DNA from 2 places in the Chitinolyticbacter meiyuanensis genome. Region 1 is predicted to be linked to the other one. Evidence: predicted binding sites of a transcription regulator. Region 1 holds the regulator's gene; the other holds the start of a gene.
The links. Region 1 encodes FNR, which switches genes on or off when oxygen is low (the NO sensors DNR and NnrR bind a similar motif). Its sites were predicted from a motif close to TTGATNNNNATCAA; they were not measured.
Positions count from the first base shown of each region.

Region 2: a site for FNR is predicted at 2,062-2,075, ahead of ccoN (cytochrome-c oxidase, cbb3-type subunit I). Genes of this name have one in related genera too.

Region 1 covers NZ_CP041335.1:1,720,685-1,728,549, reverse strand. Annotated here, with positions in the region: gene FLM21_RS08445 (response regulator) at 1-202, opposite strand, end outside; gene FLM21_RS08440 (sulfite exporter TauE/SafE family protein) at 310-969, opposite strand; gene hemN (oxygen-independent coproporphyrinogen III oxidase) at 973-2,382, opposite strand; gene fnr (fumarate/nitrate reduction transcriptional regulator Fnr) at 2,506-3,249, shown strand; gene FLM21_RS08425 (hypothetical protein) at 3,254-3,841, shown strand; gene FLM21_RS08420 (phasin family protein) at 3,894-4,439, opposite strand; gene FLM21_RS08415 (YjfB family protein) at 4,590-4,772, opposite strand; gene dnaE (DNA polymerase III subunit alpha) at 4,920-7,865, shown strand, end outside.
Region 2 covers NZ_CP041335.1:2,229,559-2,237,423, forward strand. Annotated here, with positions in the region: gene ccoO (cytochrome-c oxidase, cbb3-type subunit II) at 1-459, opposite strand, end outside; gene ccoN (cytochrome-c oxidase, cbb3-type subunit I) at 481-1,902, opposite strand; gene ccoS (cbb3-type cytochrome oxidase assembly protein CcoS) at 2,119-2,310, opposite strand; gene FLM21_RS10745 (heavy metal translocating P-type ATPase) at 2,314-4,716, opposite strand; gene FLM21_RS10750 (HD-GYP domain-containing protein) at 4,970-6,244, shown strand; gene FLM21_RS10755 (formylglycine-generating enzyme family protein) at 6,260-7,231, opposite strand; gene FLM21_RS10760 (arylsulfatase) at 7,228-7,865, opposite strand, start outside.

The DNA.
Region 1 (7,865 bases):
TTTCCAGCACGGTATAGCCGTCCATCTCGGGCATGGTCAGGTCCAGGAACATGACCTCAGCCTTGCCGGCGCGATACGCGGCCAAGGCTTCGATGCCGTTGCCGGCCTGCGTGATTTCAACATCCCATGACGGTGGCAAGGCCTTGATCAGCATCTTGCGCGCCATGACCGAATCGTCGACCACCAAAATTGGCGTAGGCATCCGACGCCACTCCCCAAAGCTACTGTTTCTTGTTAGTAAGCAAATTTAGCGGAGCAGTTTAGAGCATGGCATCCGCTTTGTGGATAGGGCTTCCGATGGAAGTAGGTCTAGTGCAGCCCGGCAACCAGTCGCCAGACGCCGACCACGATCAACAACAAACCCAATATAGACCGAAGCCAGCGATAGCCAAGCCAAGCCCGTAAGCGCCCAGCCGCCGCGCCGATCAGCATCAGGTTGGGCAGCGTGCCCAACCCAAAGGCCAACATCAGCAAAATCCCATTTTCTGTCGAACCACTTGCCAGCGCAGAAAGGCTGGCCGTATAGACCAAGCCACAGGGCAGCCACCCCCACAGCGCGCCCGCCACCAGGGCCTGCCAGAACCATCGGATCGGCAACAAACGGCGCAGCAGTGGTTGCACCCGCGCCCAGACTGGCACGCCTAGCCTTTCCAGGCGGGTGAACCATGCCGCCCAGCCAGCGATATAGCAGCCCATCACGATCAGCAACAGGTTGGCCAGCCACCAGAGCACGGTCTTCACCAGCGTCAGCGCAAGCAGGCCCGGAATACTGCCGACAGCGCCGGCAATCGCCCCGATCAGCCCGTAGCCCAGCAGGCGCCCGACATTGAAGCCCAGCAGATACGGCCAGCGCGGCCCGGGTGGCAGCTGCAAAGTGAATGCGGTGACCACCCCACCACACATGCCAAGGCAGTGGCCGCCACCGACCAGTCCGGCAATGAACAGCGAAAACAGGGCGGGGTCGAGCATGGATCAGATCAGGCGGGAATAGGCGACGATGGGTTGCTGGCGGATGAGGAAACGGTCGAAGACCATGGCGATGGTCCGCACCAGCAGGCGGCCACGTGGCGTCACATCGATGCCATCCGGCCGCAGCACGACAAGGCCATCGATCTCGAGCAGCTGCAGGCGTCGCAATTCTTCCGCAAAGTACACCGAAAAATCAATCATGTAGGCCGGTTCGAACGACTCGAACGACAACTGGAACTGGCACATCAGCGCCTGGATCACCGCCCGGCGCAACAGGTCGTCGCGCGACATGGCATAGCCACGCACCGTCGGCAACTGGCCGGCATCGAGTGCGGCGTAGTAGTCGTCAAGCTTGCGGGCGTTCTGCGCGTAGTGGCCGCCCACCATGCCGATGGCCGATACGCCAAAGGCCAGCAAGTCGCAATCGGCGTGGGTGGAATAGCCCTGGAAATTGCGATGCAGATGGCCGCGCCGCTGCGCGAGGGCGAGATCATCGTCTGGCAGCGCGAAGTGGTCCATGCCGATGTAGACGTAGCCTGCGGCCTGCAGTGCCGCGATGCTGTCGGCCAGGATATCGAGCTTGGTAGTAGCATCCGGCAGCGCCTGGGCATCGATGCGACGCTGGGGCGGGAAGCGCTCCGGCAGGTGCGCGTAGTTGTAGAGCGCGATGCGGTGCGGGCGCAACGCGACCACGCGTTCCAGCGTGCGCGCCATGGTTTCGCGGGTTTGCAGCGGCAGGCCATAGATCAGGTCGAGGCTGATCGAGCGAAAGCCGTTGGCACGCGCGGCGGCGATCACCGCTGCGGTTTCCGCCTCGCCCTGCACCCGGTTCACTGCGCGTTGTACAGCCGGGTCGAAATCCTGCACGCCGATGCTGACACGATTGAACCCCATCTCCGCAAGCGCAGCCATGGTCTGCACGCCCACCTTGCGCGGATCGATCTCGATGGCATATTCGCCTGCTGGATCGAGCTCGAAATGCCGACGCACAGCCGCCATCAGCCGGGCCAGCTGCGCATCGCTGAAGAAGGTCGGCGTACCGCCTCCCAAGTGCAACTGCTGCGCTCGGGGCCGCTGCTCGATCAAGTCGGCAGTCAAGGCCAGCTCGTGCTCCAGGTAGCCGAGGTAGGGCTCGGCCTGATCGCGGCGGCGCGTGATCACCTTGTTACAGGCGCAGTAGTAACAAATCGTGTCGCAGAATGGCAGGTGGAAATATAATGAAAGCGGTTTTGTCGCCGATCCCGGCTGGCGCGCAATGACGGCCTGCTGCCAGGCAGCGGCCTGCAGCGGTCCGAAACGATCCGCAGTGGGGTAGGAGGTATAGCGCGGCCCGTGGCCGTCATAGCGGACAATCAGGTCGCGATCGAATTCGGCTTGTTGCAGCCCGGCATATGCGTGCGTCACCGCGGTCATCCGTTCTGTTTGCAGGGTCGACCAGCTTAACGTGCGGTGTCGGGGCACCTCGTTGATCGGGATCAAGGCACAATCAGCCGCCCTACGGCATACCGCCGGATGGCCATCAACCCAGGGATTCCCATGCTTTCCACCATCCCGGTGCAAGACATCAGCATCAAGCATTTACGCCAGGCCTGCTCTACCTGCAGCCTGCGCGAACTCTGCCTGCCCATCGGCCTATCCGCCGACGAGATGAAGCAGGTGGATGAGCTCGTCACCCAGGGGCGGCCCATCAAGCGTGGCGAAGCGCTTTATCGCAGCGGCGAGCCGTTCCGGGCGCTCTACGCGGTCAAGCTCGGCTTCTTCAAGACCAGTGTGGTCTCCGAGGATGGCCGTGAACAGGTTACCGGCTTTCACATGACCGGCGACCTGATCGGGCTCGACGCCGTCAGCACCGATCACCACACCTGCGATGCCGTGGCACTGGAAGACAGCCAGGTCTGCGAGCTACCGTTCACCGAAATGGAAGAACTCGCGCGCAAGATGCCGGCGCTGCAACACCATCTGTACAAGGTGATGAGCCGCGAAATCGTGCGCGACCACGGGGTGATGCTGCTGCTCGGCAACATGAAGGCCGAGGAGCGCATCGCCGCCTTCCTGCTCAACCTGTCGCAACGGTTTGCGCTGCGTGGCTATTCATCATCCAGCTTCCACCTGCGGATGACGCGCGAGGAAATCGGCAGCTACCTCGGCCTCAAGCTGGAAACAGTGAGCCGCACGCTCTCCAAATTCCAGGATCAAGGCTTCATCAAGGTCCAGAACCGACTGATCGAGATCGTGCAGATCGATTCGCTGCGGCAGCTGGTCAACAGCTGCCAGGGCTAAGGCCATGGGCCCCGTCTGCCTGACTGCGCCGACGGGGCTACGCGAGCGCTTGCTTGCCCGCCTGAGCCGCGCCGGCTGCCCGGCAGACTGGTCAGGCGAAACACCACCCTCCCCCTGGGCCGCGGAAGCGCTGCATCTGAATGTAGGGGGCATTGCCTGCTCCAAGCCACCGCCCTTCAGCGTCGACATCGCCATCATGCTCGACCACCCTGCAGCCGAGCGCCTGGGCTGGATGCTGGCCGTAGGTGGCCACGCCAGTGCGCTGCAGCGCGCCATTCCCTGGCTAGATGCCCTTTCACCCACTCCGGCTGGCTGGCTGCATGTCGGCAGCGATGGTGCTGGGGCTTTCATCGGCACAGCCAACGCATTGTGGGCCGAGCAACAGCAGCAGGTCGTTGCCTGGCTGGCTGAACGAGGGCCCCACGGCACTGCGCATTTTGATCCGGCAAGCTGGCAAGCATTGGCGAGCCATACCCAGCATCAGTTGCAACTGCTGGCCGCAGCGTATCTGGCCAAGCAGCCCGCCGAGCACGAACTGGCAACCCGCCTCGCACTCGCCATCAGCACGCTCTACCCGCAAAACCAGACGTAAAAAAGGGCAGCCGGTAAGGCTGCCCTCAACAGAACAACGGGGATAGGGTCGATCAGGCCACGGCCTTGCTCGGCTGGGCCACCGCCTTGGCGGCTTGCTCGGCGCCGGCCACGGCAGCTTGGGTGAGTTCACCGGCAATCTTCTGCGTGCTGCGCGCTACGGCATCGTAGGTGCTGGCAGCCGTTTCGAAGGCATTGCGAAACACAGCGACTGCTGCACCGGAACCGGCCGGCGCCACTTCGGCAGCCTTGTCGAGTGAGCTCAGCAGCGTCTTGTTGAAACCGAGCACCTGCTCTTCGACCAGACGATTGAGTTCATGCTGGGTAGCGCTGGCCACGTCGAACACCGAGCGGGCCGCATCGAGGGCCTTGTCGACCGACGGTTGCGCCAGCTGCTTTTGCAGCGATACCAGACCTTGCACGTCCTTCACTTCGGATAGCGCCTTGGCGGCTTCAGCTTGATTGGCAAGAACTTCACGGGCCAAGCCCAGCTGCAGGCTGACGAGGCGTTCCACCCCGTTCAGTGCGATCTGCGACAAACGCAGCGATTTTTCCAGACCAGCTTGGTTGGCTTCGTTGTACTGATGGGTGTTGAACATCGTCAGACTCCAAGGATTGTGCATTGCATCAATTCGGATTCTTGACGGCCTCGCCTCGGGCGTCAAGCATCCCATTGTGCGCCGCAGCATTTTGGCGACAGGCGGTAAAAAAGGCGGCCATGGCCGCCTTGCTCCGCAACTGGCGAATCATCACGCTTTCACGTCGATGTTCTGCCCCAGGTTCGCAGGGTTGTTGTATGCCGCCGGCTGCGGCAGCGCTTCCAGCAACGACAGGGCGTTCTGTTGCTGGATGTCCAGCGCTTTGCGCAGCACCGTATTGGTCACGACATACTCGGACGGCTGCGAGCTGCTCGCGGCATTGACTAGGGACATGGACTCCATAACAGCACCTCCTGATACACACCCCTACCATACCCCTATGTTGGCAAGTACCACAAGGGTAGCGGGATGATCGGCGAGGCATGCAGTGATCGCGCTCACGTCCGGCGCGGGTCGGGCCAGCTGCGGTAAAATGCGCCGATGAACGCGCCCGCCTTTATCCATCTCCGCCTGCATTCCGAATTTTCCGTCGTCGACGGCATCGTCCGCATTGATGACGCCGTCAAGCGTGCCGCCGAGCTCGGCCAGCCCGCGCTCGGTGTGTCGGACCTGATGAACCTCTTTGGCATGGTCAAGCAGTACAAGGCCTGTCGCGCCGCCGGCATCAAGCCCATCATCGGCATCGATGCCCGCATCGAGAACGAGGAAGATCGCGACAAGCCCTTCCGCGTGCTGCTGATGGCCAAGAACCGGGCTGGCTATGGCCGCCTCTGCGAGTTGCTCACCGACGCCTACCTGCACAACCAGTACCGCGGCTATGGCGAACTGAAGAAGGAATGGCTGGCCGCCAAGTCCAACGCAGACCTGATCTGCCTCTCCGGCGCGCACCTGGGCGAAATCGGCCAGGCACTGGTCAATGGCAACTACGAGGCCGCCACCTCGGCTGCGCAGTGGTGGGCCGCGCAATTCCCCGACAGCTTCTATCTGGAGCTGCAACGCAGTGGTAAAGCCGAATGCGAGACCAGCGTACAGGGCCATCTCGACCTCGCTTCGGAACTGAACCTGCCCGCTGTTGCCACCCACGCAATCCAGTTCATGGATCGTGACGATTTCAAGGCGCACGAAGCGCGCGTCTGCATCGCCGAAGGTTTTGTCGTCTCCGACAAACGCCGGCCGCGCAACTTCACCGAAGAGCAGTACTACAAAACCCCGGCCGAAATGGCCGAACTGTTCGCCGACCTACCAGAGGCGCTGCAAAACTCGGTGGAGATCGCCCGCCGCTGCAACGTGAACATCCTGCTGGGCAAGAACTACCTGCCGCTGTTCCCCACGCCGGATGGCATGACGCTGGACGACTTCCTGGTGCACCAGGCCAAGGAAGGCCTGGAAACCCGGCTGACCCAGCTCTATCCAGACCAGGCCCAGCGCGATGCCGAGCGCCCGCGCTACCTGGAGCGGCTCAAATTCGAGACCGACACCATCATTCAGATGGGCTTTCCCGGCTACTTCCTGATCGTGGCGGACTTCATCATTTGGGGGAAGCAGAATGGTTGCCCGGTGGGTCCCGGCCGGGGTTCGGGCGCAGGCTCGCTGGTAGCCTATGCGCTCGGTATCACCGATATCGACCCCACCGCCTACGCGCTGCTGTTCGAGCGCTTCCTCAATCCGGAGCGGGTATCGATGCCCGACTTCGATATCGATTTCTGCCAGGACAACCGCTGGCGCGTGATCGAATACGTGCGCGACAAGTACGGCGCCGAGGCAGTCAGCCAGATCGCCACCTTCGGCACCATGGCCGCCAAGGCGGTGGTGCGCGACGTCGGCCGGGTGCTCGACCTCTCCTACACCTTCTGCGACGGCCTCTCCAAGATGATTCCGGCGGCGCCAGGCAAGCAGTACAGCCTGGATGACGCGGTGGACATGGTGCCCGAGCTCGCTGAGCGGGTGCAGAACGAAGATGAGGTGAAGGAGCTCTGGGAGCTCGCCAAGAAGCTGGAAGGCCTGACCCGCAACATCGGCATGCACGCCGGCGGCGTGCTGATTGCGCCGGGCAAGATCACCGACTTCTGCCCGGTCTACCAAGCCAGCGGTGCAGAGGCGTCGCCGGTCTCCATGCTGGACAAGGACGACGTCGAGCAGATCGGCCTCGTGAAGTTCGACTTCTTGGGCCTGCGCAACCTCACCATCATCGAGCTGGCGCTGCAGTACATCCAGCAGGAGACCGGCCAGTACCTGGACCTGATGAGCCTGGGTTTCGACGATCAAGCCGCCTACCAGGTGTTCCGCGACGCCAACACCACCGGCGTGTTCCAGGTTGAATCGGACGGTATGAAACGGCTGCTGGAAAAACTGCAGCCCGACCGTTTCGAAGACATCATCGCCGTGCTGGCGCTCTATCGCCCGGGCCCCTTGGGTTCCGGCATGGTCGACACCTTCATCAACCGCAAGAAGGGCCTGGAGACACCGGATTACTTCCACCCGGACTTGGAAAAGTGCCTGGAGCCGACCTATGGCGTGATCGTGTACCAGGAACAGGTGATGCAGATCTCGCAGATCATCGGCGGCTACACGCTGGGTGGCGCCGATATGCTGCGGCGGGCCATGGGCAAGAAAAAGCCCGAGGAGATGGCCAAGCACCGCGCCACCATCGCCGAAGGCGCGGCCAAGAAAGGCTACGATCCTGCGCTGGCCGAACACCTGTTCGACCTGATGACCAAGTTCGCGGAATACGGCTTCAACAAGTCGCACACCGCCGCCTACGCCGTCGTCAGCTATCACACTGCCTGGCTGAAGGCGCACCACACCGCCGCCTTCATGGCCGCCACCATGAGCTCGGAACTGGACAACACCGACCAGCTCAAGGTGTTCTACGACGATTGCGTCGAAAAGAACCGGCTCAAGCTGTTGCCGCCGGACGTGAACGCCAGCTTCTATCGCTTCATGCCGGTAGGCAAGCGCGAGATCCGCTATGCGCTCGGAGCCATCAAGGGCGTTGGCGAAAGCGCGGTGAACATGATCGTGGCCGAGCGCCAAGCGAACGGTCCCTATGCCGACCTGTACGACTTCTGCCGCCGCACCGACAAGAAGGAAGTGAACAAGCGGGTGATCGAGGCGCTGATTCGCGGCGGTGCGTTCGATGCCATCGACGACCATCGGGCGCGGCTGATGGCCAATGTCGAGCAGGCGATGCAGCTGGCCGAGACCGAAGCGGCCAACGCCAACCAGGGATCGCTGTTCGACGTGTTCGAAGCCGCCGCCGTACCCACGGTAGAGGTGATCGAAGCGGCGCCTTGGGATGACAAGATCAAGCTCGCGGAAGAGAAGACCGCCATCGGCTTCTACCTTTCCGGCCACCCGTTCGATGCGCACGCCAAGGGCATCCGCAACTTCCTAAAGACCCGGCTTGATCGACTGGAACCGAGAAAG
Region 2 (7,865 bases), 510 kb from region 1:
CGCCTCGGCATCCACCTTGTTGGCAGCCAGCCACGGGAACGGTGGCATGATCGATTCGGGCACCACATCCTGCGGCTTGATCAAGTGGGCGCGATGCCACTCATCCGAGTAGCGTCCACCGACGCGCGCCAGATCCGGGCCGGTGCGCTTGGAGCCCCACTGGAACGGGTGGTCGTACACCGATTCGCCAGCCACCGAGTAGTGGCCGTAGCGCTCGGTCTCGGCGCGGAACGGGCGGATCATCTGCGAGTGGCAGGTGTAACAGCCTTCGCGGATGTAGATGTCGCGGCCGGCCAGCTGCAGCGCGGTATATGGCTTCACGCCCTCGATCGGCTTGGTGACCGATTTCTGGAACATCAACGGCAGGATTTCCACGAACATGGCCACGCTGACAACGAGCACCGTCAGTACGATCAGCCAGCCCACCTTTTCTTCGATCAGAGTCTGTAACTTGTTCATTTTTCTGTTAATTCCGTGACATCAGGCGTGGGCGTGAACCGCCGGGATCTGGGCATCGACCGGGCGGCCGGCCGTCGCCGTGCGCAGCACGTTGTACAGCATCAGTACCATGCCCGATAGGAACATCGCGCCGCCGAGGAAACGCACGAAGTAGTACGGGTGGGTGGCCTTGACCGCGTCGATGAAGGCGTAGGTCAGCGTGCCGTCCGGGTTCACCGCGCGCCACATCAGGCCCTGGGTCACGCCGGCGATCCACATCGAGGCGATGTAGAGCACGGTGCCGATGGTGGCGACCCAGAAGTGGGTTTCGATCAGCTTGACCGAATACATCTGCTCGCGGCCGAACAGGCGCGGCACCAGGTAGTAGATCGAGCCGATGGTGATCATGGCCACCCAGCCCAGCGCGCCGGAGTGCACGTGGCCGATGGTCCAGTCGGTGTAGTGCGACAGCGCATTCACCGTCTTGATGGCCATCATCGGGCCTTCGAAGGTGGACATGCCGTAGAACGACAGCGCGGTGACGAGGAACTTCAGGATCGGATCGGTGCGCAGCTTATGCCAGGCGCCCGACAGCGTCATGATGCCGTTGATCATGCCGCCCCAGGACGGCGCGAGCAGCACCAGCGAGAACACCATGCCCAGCGACTGGGTCCAGTCGGGCAGCGCGGTGTAGTGCAGATGGTGCGGGCCGGCCCACATGTAGGTGAAGATCAGCGCCCAGAAGTGCACTACCGACAGGCGATACGAGTACACCGGGCGGCCGGCTTGCTTGGGCACGAAGTAATACATCATGCCGAGGAAGCCCGCGGTCAGGAAGAAGCCCACGGCATTGTGGCCGTACCACCATTGCACCATGGCATCGACCGCACCGGCATACACCGAGTACGACTTGAACGCACTGGCCGGGATTTCCATGCTGTTCACGATGTGCAGCAGGGCCACGGCCAGGATGAAGCCGCCGTAGAACCAGTTGGCCACGTAGATGTGCTTGACGCGGCGCTTGGCGATGGTGCCGAAGAACACCACGGCGTAGGCCACCCACACCAGGGTGATCAGGATATCGATCGGCCATTCGAGCTCGGCGTATTCCTTGCCGCTGGTGTAGCCCAGCGGCAGCGTGACGGCAGCGAGCACGATCACCGCTTGCCAGCCCCAGAACACGAAGGCGGCAAGCCCATCCGAGATCAGGCGTACGTTACAGGTACGCTGCACCACGTACAGCGAGGTGGCCATCAGGCCGCAACCGCCAAAGGCGAAGATCACGGCATTGGTGTGCAGCGGACGCAGGCGGCCGAAGTGGAAATAGGGGCCGAAGTTTAGCTCGGGCCAGACCATCTGGGCGGCGATCACCACCCCGACCAGCATGCCGACAATCCCCCAGACCACTGTCATGATCGCGAATTGCCGAACCACCTTGTAATTGTATGTGGCTTGGTTTTCCATGTAACGCTCCGAAGAGTCTCCAATAACTAGGAATAGTAAAGACTGGATGCGACGGTGAGTCCGGCTGACGGCCCTGGGTGGGCTACGGGGCAAACTTCCGCCATTCTGCGCATGTTTGTTTGTCGTGCGGACTATAGCCAAGCGGCATGGTCCGCACCTTTGATCAGGATCAAAGCGCGCGACGATAGGCGCGCATTCTACCGCGCAAGCGGGTTTCTAGTCTCGGCTTTTTTGCTCGGAAGCCTTGTGTTCATTGGCTTTGGCGGTCATGTCGTCGTCATGCAAAATCCGGTGTGCCGGCCCTTCCAGATCGTCGAGCTGACCGTTGCGCACGGTCCACCAGAACACCGCGCCGATGCCGAGGGCGATCAGTACCGACAGCGGGATCAGTAAGTAAAGGCTCTCCATCATTCAACCCTTGCGCGTGAGGCGCAGTGCGTTGCCGACCACGATCAGCGAGCTGGCGGCCATGCCGAGGCTGGCCAGCCACGGCGTCACGAGGCCCGCCACAGCAAGCGGCAGCGCCACCACGTTGTAGCCCAACGACCAGCCGAGGTTTTGCCTGACGACGCTTTGCGTACGCCGAGCGGTGGCGAGCGCCACCGGCAGCTCGGCCAGCTGGTTGTCGTACAGCACGGCATCGCCGGCCGATTGCGCCACATCGGTGGCTGCACCCATCGCGATGGCCACGTCCGCGGCGGCGAGGACCGGCGCGTCGTTCACACCATCGCCCACCATCAGCACCCGGCGGCCCTGGCGTTGCAGCGCCTGCAAATACGCAAGCTTGTCCTCCGGCGTGGACTGCGCGCGAACCTGATCGATGTCCAGCTCGTGGGCGAGCGTGGTGACCGCTGCTGCGTGATCGCCACTGAGCAGGTGCAGCTGCAGGCCCTGCTGGCGCAAGGCGGCAATCGCTTCGGCCGCGTCGGCGCGTGGTGCGTCGGCCAGGGTGAACACCGCGATCACGCCGTTCTTGTCGGCGAGCACCACCGGCGTGCCAGTGACCGCCACATCGATCGTATGGCCGAATTGGGCGGCAATGAAGGCCGGCGAGCCGATCGCATGGAGACGCCCATCGAGCAGCGCGCTGATACCGCCGCCGGGATGGTTGGCGACTTCGCTTGCCGCCAGCGTGCTGTCGCCCTGCAGGGCCCGTGCCAGCGGATGCTCGGAGGCCGCCTCAAGCGCTGCGGCGCGCGCGCGCGCATTCGCTTCATCACTTCGCAGCACCGAAATGGCCACGATCTGCGGGCTGCCTACGGTCAGCGTGCCGGTCTTGTCGAAGACCACGTCGGTGACACCGGCGAGTGCCGGCAGCGCATGGCCGCGGGTGACCAGCACGCCGCGACGCGCCAGCATGCCGGTCGCGGCGGTCAGCGCCGCGGGGGTGGCCAGCGACAGCGCGCAGGGGCAGGAGATCACGAGCACCGCCACCGTGATCGGTAGCGCATGCAGCGGGTCACGTCCGGACCAGTACCAGAAGGTGAGGGCGGCGATCAGCAGCAAGGCGGCAACGAACCAGCCGGCCACCCGGTCGGCCAGTTGCGCGACTTGTGGTTTCTCGGCCAGCGCCTTGTCCAGCAGCCGTACGATGCCGGCAAGCCGCGTGGCTTCGCCGACCTCGGTCACCTCGACCACCAGCGGTGACGTGCGATTCACCGTGCCTCCAGTCACGCGGGCGCCGTTGTCCTTAGGCAACGGTCGGCTTTCGCCGGTAAGCAGTGCCTCGTCCACCTCTGAGGCGCCCTCCAGCACCCGGCCATCGACCGGGATGGTTTCGCCTGGCTTCACCCAGATCACGTCGCCCGGCTGCAGGCTCGCCACCGTGGCTTCGTGCGGCGTACGCGCTGGCCAGTCGGGCAACTTGTGGGCGAAAGCGGGGATCAGCTTCACCAGCCCTTCCAGCGCTGCACCGGCTCGTTGTCGCGCCCGCGTTTCCAGATAGCGGCCGGCCAGCAGCAGGAAGACAAACATCGACACCGAGTCGAAATACACCTCGCCATGGTTGGCGAGGAGGGCGTATACGCTGGCGAAGAACGCCGTCAGCACGCCGATGCTCACCGGCAGGTCCATGCCGGCCCGGCCACGCTTGAAGTCGCGCCAGCTCGACTGATAGAACGGCCAGCTCGAATAAAGCACCACTGGCAGCGTCAGCAGCCCGCTGGCCCAGTGCATCAGGTTGAGCCAGACCGGATCGATCTCGCCGGGGCGCGAGGTATAGATCGGTACCACGAACATCATGACCTGCATCATCGACAGCCCTGCCACCCACAGGCGGAACAACGCAGCCTTGCGCTGTTTCTGCGCAGCGGCCTCGCGCCGGGCGGCATCGTAGGGTTCCGCGCGATAGCCGATGCTGGCCACGGCTTCCAGGATGGCGGACAGGCTGGTGCGCGTGGCATCCCAGCGCACGCGCGCCCGGTGGGTGCTGTAGTTGATCGCCACTTCCTGCACGCCGGGCAAGCGCGCGATCTGGCGCTCGTTCAACCAGATGCAGGCCGCACAGACGATGCCCTCGATCAGCAGCGCGGCCTCGCGCGATTCGCCGTCGCCGTGCACGAAGCTCTGCTGCAGCGCCGGCTCGTCGTACAGCCGCAGTTGCTCGCGCACTTCCTCGGGCAATGGCGCGGCGCGGTCGGCCGGCCTGTCGCGCTGGGTGTAGTAGTCGCCAAGGCCGGCATCGATGATGCTCTGGGCGACGGCCTGGCAGCCGGCGCAGCAGGCGGGTTGCTCGGAATCGCGGTAACGGATGGCAAGGACGGGGCCGGGCGGAACCGGTTCGCCGCAGTGGAAGCAGGCAGCGGGCATGGACATGGCGTGATTTTACCGTGCGTGACGCGTGCGGCGAGCACGATTCGCGTCTGGCAGGCTGAAGACGGGGATTTGGACTGAACTCGATGAACTACCGTCTGTCGGAGCAGCGATCACGGCGCGCCCGGCCAAACCTTGGCTTACATCGGTTTAGTGCATTGTCATGCACGAATATTCATCCCGGCCTTGCAGGCAACGTGGTAGGTTTTGATAATTAGAAAACAATTATTAAGGCGTATGCCTCGAGGAGGAGAGGATGGAAGGCCCTAGTCTTGCCCGCGTGAATCAGCACTATCTTGATCGCGTCATTGCGGCTTCACAGCAACGGGACATTGAGGCGAGCGAGGATATCTACAGCGAGAACGGCATCAAGCTGCTTTCGAAGGGGGCGCGCATTTCCAGCGGGGCGCAGGAACGGCTGATCCTGCACAAGCTGAAAAAACCGCTGGAGAGCTGCATTGCCGTCAGCGAAGGGGTCGATGCCGACCAGCTCGTGGTCATCGGCCAGCAGGTGATCGACGCAGCGCCAGGCTTGCTGCCGCTGTTCAGCGATTTCGGGCTGTTGCCGCGGTTGCGAGAAATCCCCCTCAATCCGGCTACCATCAGCATGCTCACGGTGGCGCATAGCCACGATCCGCGCACGTTGTCGCATTACGTGCTGGTGGCACTGCTGGCCATCGGGCTGGGGCGGCGCCTCAAGCTCACCGAAACCGAACTGGGCGTACTGGCCGCTGCCGGCCTCCTGCACGACATCGGCGAGCTCTACATCGACCAGCAGCATCTCGACCGCACGCAGGTGCTGACGCCGGAAGCATGGCGGCAGATCGCGGTGCACCCGGTGATCGGCCACAAGCTCGCGCGCGAAGTGTGCGGCATGCCCGACACGGTGGCGCAGGCCATCCTGCAGCACCATGAGCGTGGCGATGGCGGTGGCTATCCACGTGGCCTGCCTGCCCGTGAGCTGAGCCGTGCGGGGCGGGTGCTGGCTGCGGCGGAGATGATCGCATCGCTCGCCGAGCACGGTGAGCATCCGCTGGAGCGCGCCGAGGTGGCATTGCGCATCGTACCGATCGAATACGATCCGGACCTGGTCTCGGTGGTGTCGCAGGCCATGGGCGAGTGTCGCCCGTCCGAATACCGTTTTGCGCCCGATGCACAGGATGCCGAACGTACGCACGAGCTGTTTGGCCGCATTGCCCGCGCACTGGAGCTGATGCATCAGATCGAAAACGAATTGCCGAAGCGCACCCCGGTGTCGCGGCAGCTCTATGATCGGGCACATCACCGCTTCGTGATGATCCAGCGGGCGTTTTCCAGCACTGGCCTCGATCTGTGCGGCGAACACAAAGCTTTCGAATACCTGCTCGGCGATACCTCCGGCTGGCTGCACTTCGAAGTCGGGCTGGTGCTGGGCGAGATCCGCTGGCGGCTGCGCGAACTGGCGCGCGATCTGGCGATGCGTGCCCGCCAGGCATCACCGGCCGAGGCCGAGTACTTCCAGCCACTGGTGGATGTGCTGCACGACGGTTGAGCCGTCGCGCAGCGCCTAGTCGGCCCGCACCGTGCGAAAGCCCACGTGCGAGGTCGGCAGGTTGATCTCCTGTGGATGCCGGGCTGCCGCCCGGTAGCGCACGCAGAAATTGGCTGCGCAGAGGAAAGAGCCGCCCTTGATCACGCCGCTCGCGTCGCGACGCAGTGGCTTGGCGCGCTCTGCCACGCTGGCGTAAGGGTCGCCGTTGCCATGGGGCTGGTGTGGTCCGGTATAGGCATCGCGCGTCCACTCCCAGACATTGCCCACGGTGTCGAAAAGGCCAAAGCGATTGGCGGGGAAGCAGCCGACCGGCGAGCGCCCGAGATACCCGTCCTCGCGGGTATTGAGCGTGGGGAAGTTGCCTTGCCAGAAATTGGCAAGCGGCTTGCCGGCTGCATCGCGTGGGGCGCGATCCAGCCCCGTGTCGTTACGGCCGGCCTTGGCTGCATATTCCCACTGCGCCTCGGAAGGCAGCGACCGCCCCAGCCAGCGCGCGTACGCTTCGGCATCCGCGCGCGTGACCTGCACCACCGGCTGGTTCTCCCGCCCCCGCACGCTGCTGCCTGGACCTTCCGGCTGGCGCCACGATGCGCCTTTCAGGTAATGCCACCAGCCATTGGGCGTGATTTCTCCGCCCTCCGGTACACGGAACACCGCCGCGCCGCCTTCGCGCTCGGCCTCGGTGCGATAGCCGGTGGCTTTGACGAAGGCGGCAAATTGCGCGTTGGTGACTTCGGTGGCATCCATCCAGAATGCCTTGAGCTGGATCGGCGGGCCGGCGGGGCGTTCGTCGGCATAGCCCTGCGTCGTACCGAGCTGCACCGCGCCGGCCGGCACCCGCACCATGCCGGCGCGGGCATCGCGGCCCCAGCCGGCTGGCAGGCCACCGGCCTTGGCGCAGTGGCCGGCCGCGGCGGCAGGGGCCGCCACGAGAACCAGCGCCAGGCCCAGCGCCACCTGCCGTCGTTGGCTGCGCGCTGTCGTCACGGGTTGAGCCCGCTGGTGGGTGCCAGCACCACGCCATTACCCACGATGTAGCGCTGCCATTCCTGCTTGAGCTCGGTGACGATGGCCGGGTAGGCGGCCGACACGTCGTTGGCCTCGGCGCCGTCGCTGGCGAGGTTGTGCAAGGTCCATGCGCCCGGGCCGGCCGGTTGTTCCACCCAGACCAGTTTCCACTGGTCGCGTCGGACCCAGGCGCTGCCGAACAGTTCGTCGGCGAACACGCTGCCGCTGGCGTGGACGTCGCCGCTGCTGCCGACAAGCGCCGGCAGCAGCGAGCGGCCGGTAATCGGATTGATGGTCTTGCCCTTGTAGCTGCTGCCGGGGTTGTCGGCCTTGGCCAGTTCGAGCAGCGTCGGCGCCAGGTCGCGCACGGTGGCGATGCGGTTCAACGGCGACTGCGCGGCAGTCTGCTTGGGCAGGCGGGCGATGGCCGGCGCGCGGTGGCCGCCCTCGGTGGACGTGCCCTTGTAGAGGCGGAATGGCGTGGCGCCGACCTCGCCCCAGCGCTTGCCGTATTGCACGTTCGAGAGCGACTTGCCCAGGTTGGCGAGGCTGTTGTCGGTGTCCGCGTTGTCCCGGAAGATGCCGCTGCCGGCCTCGGCGCCGTTGTCGGACA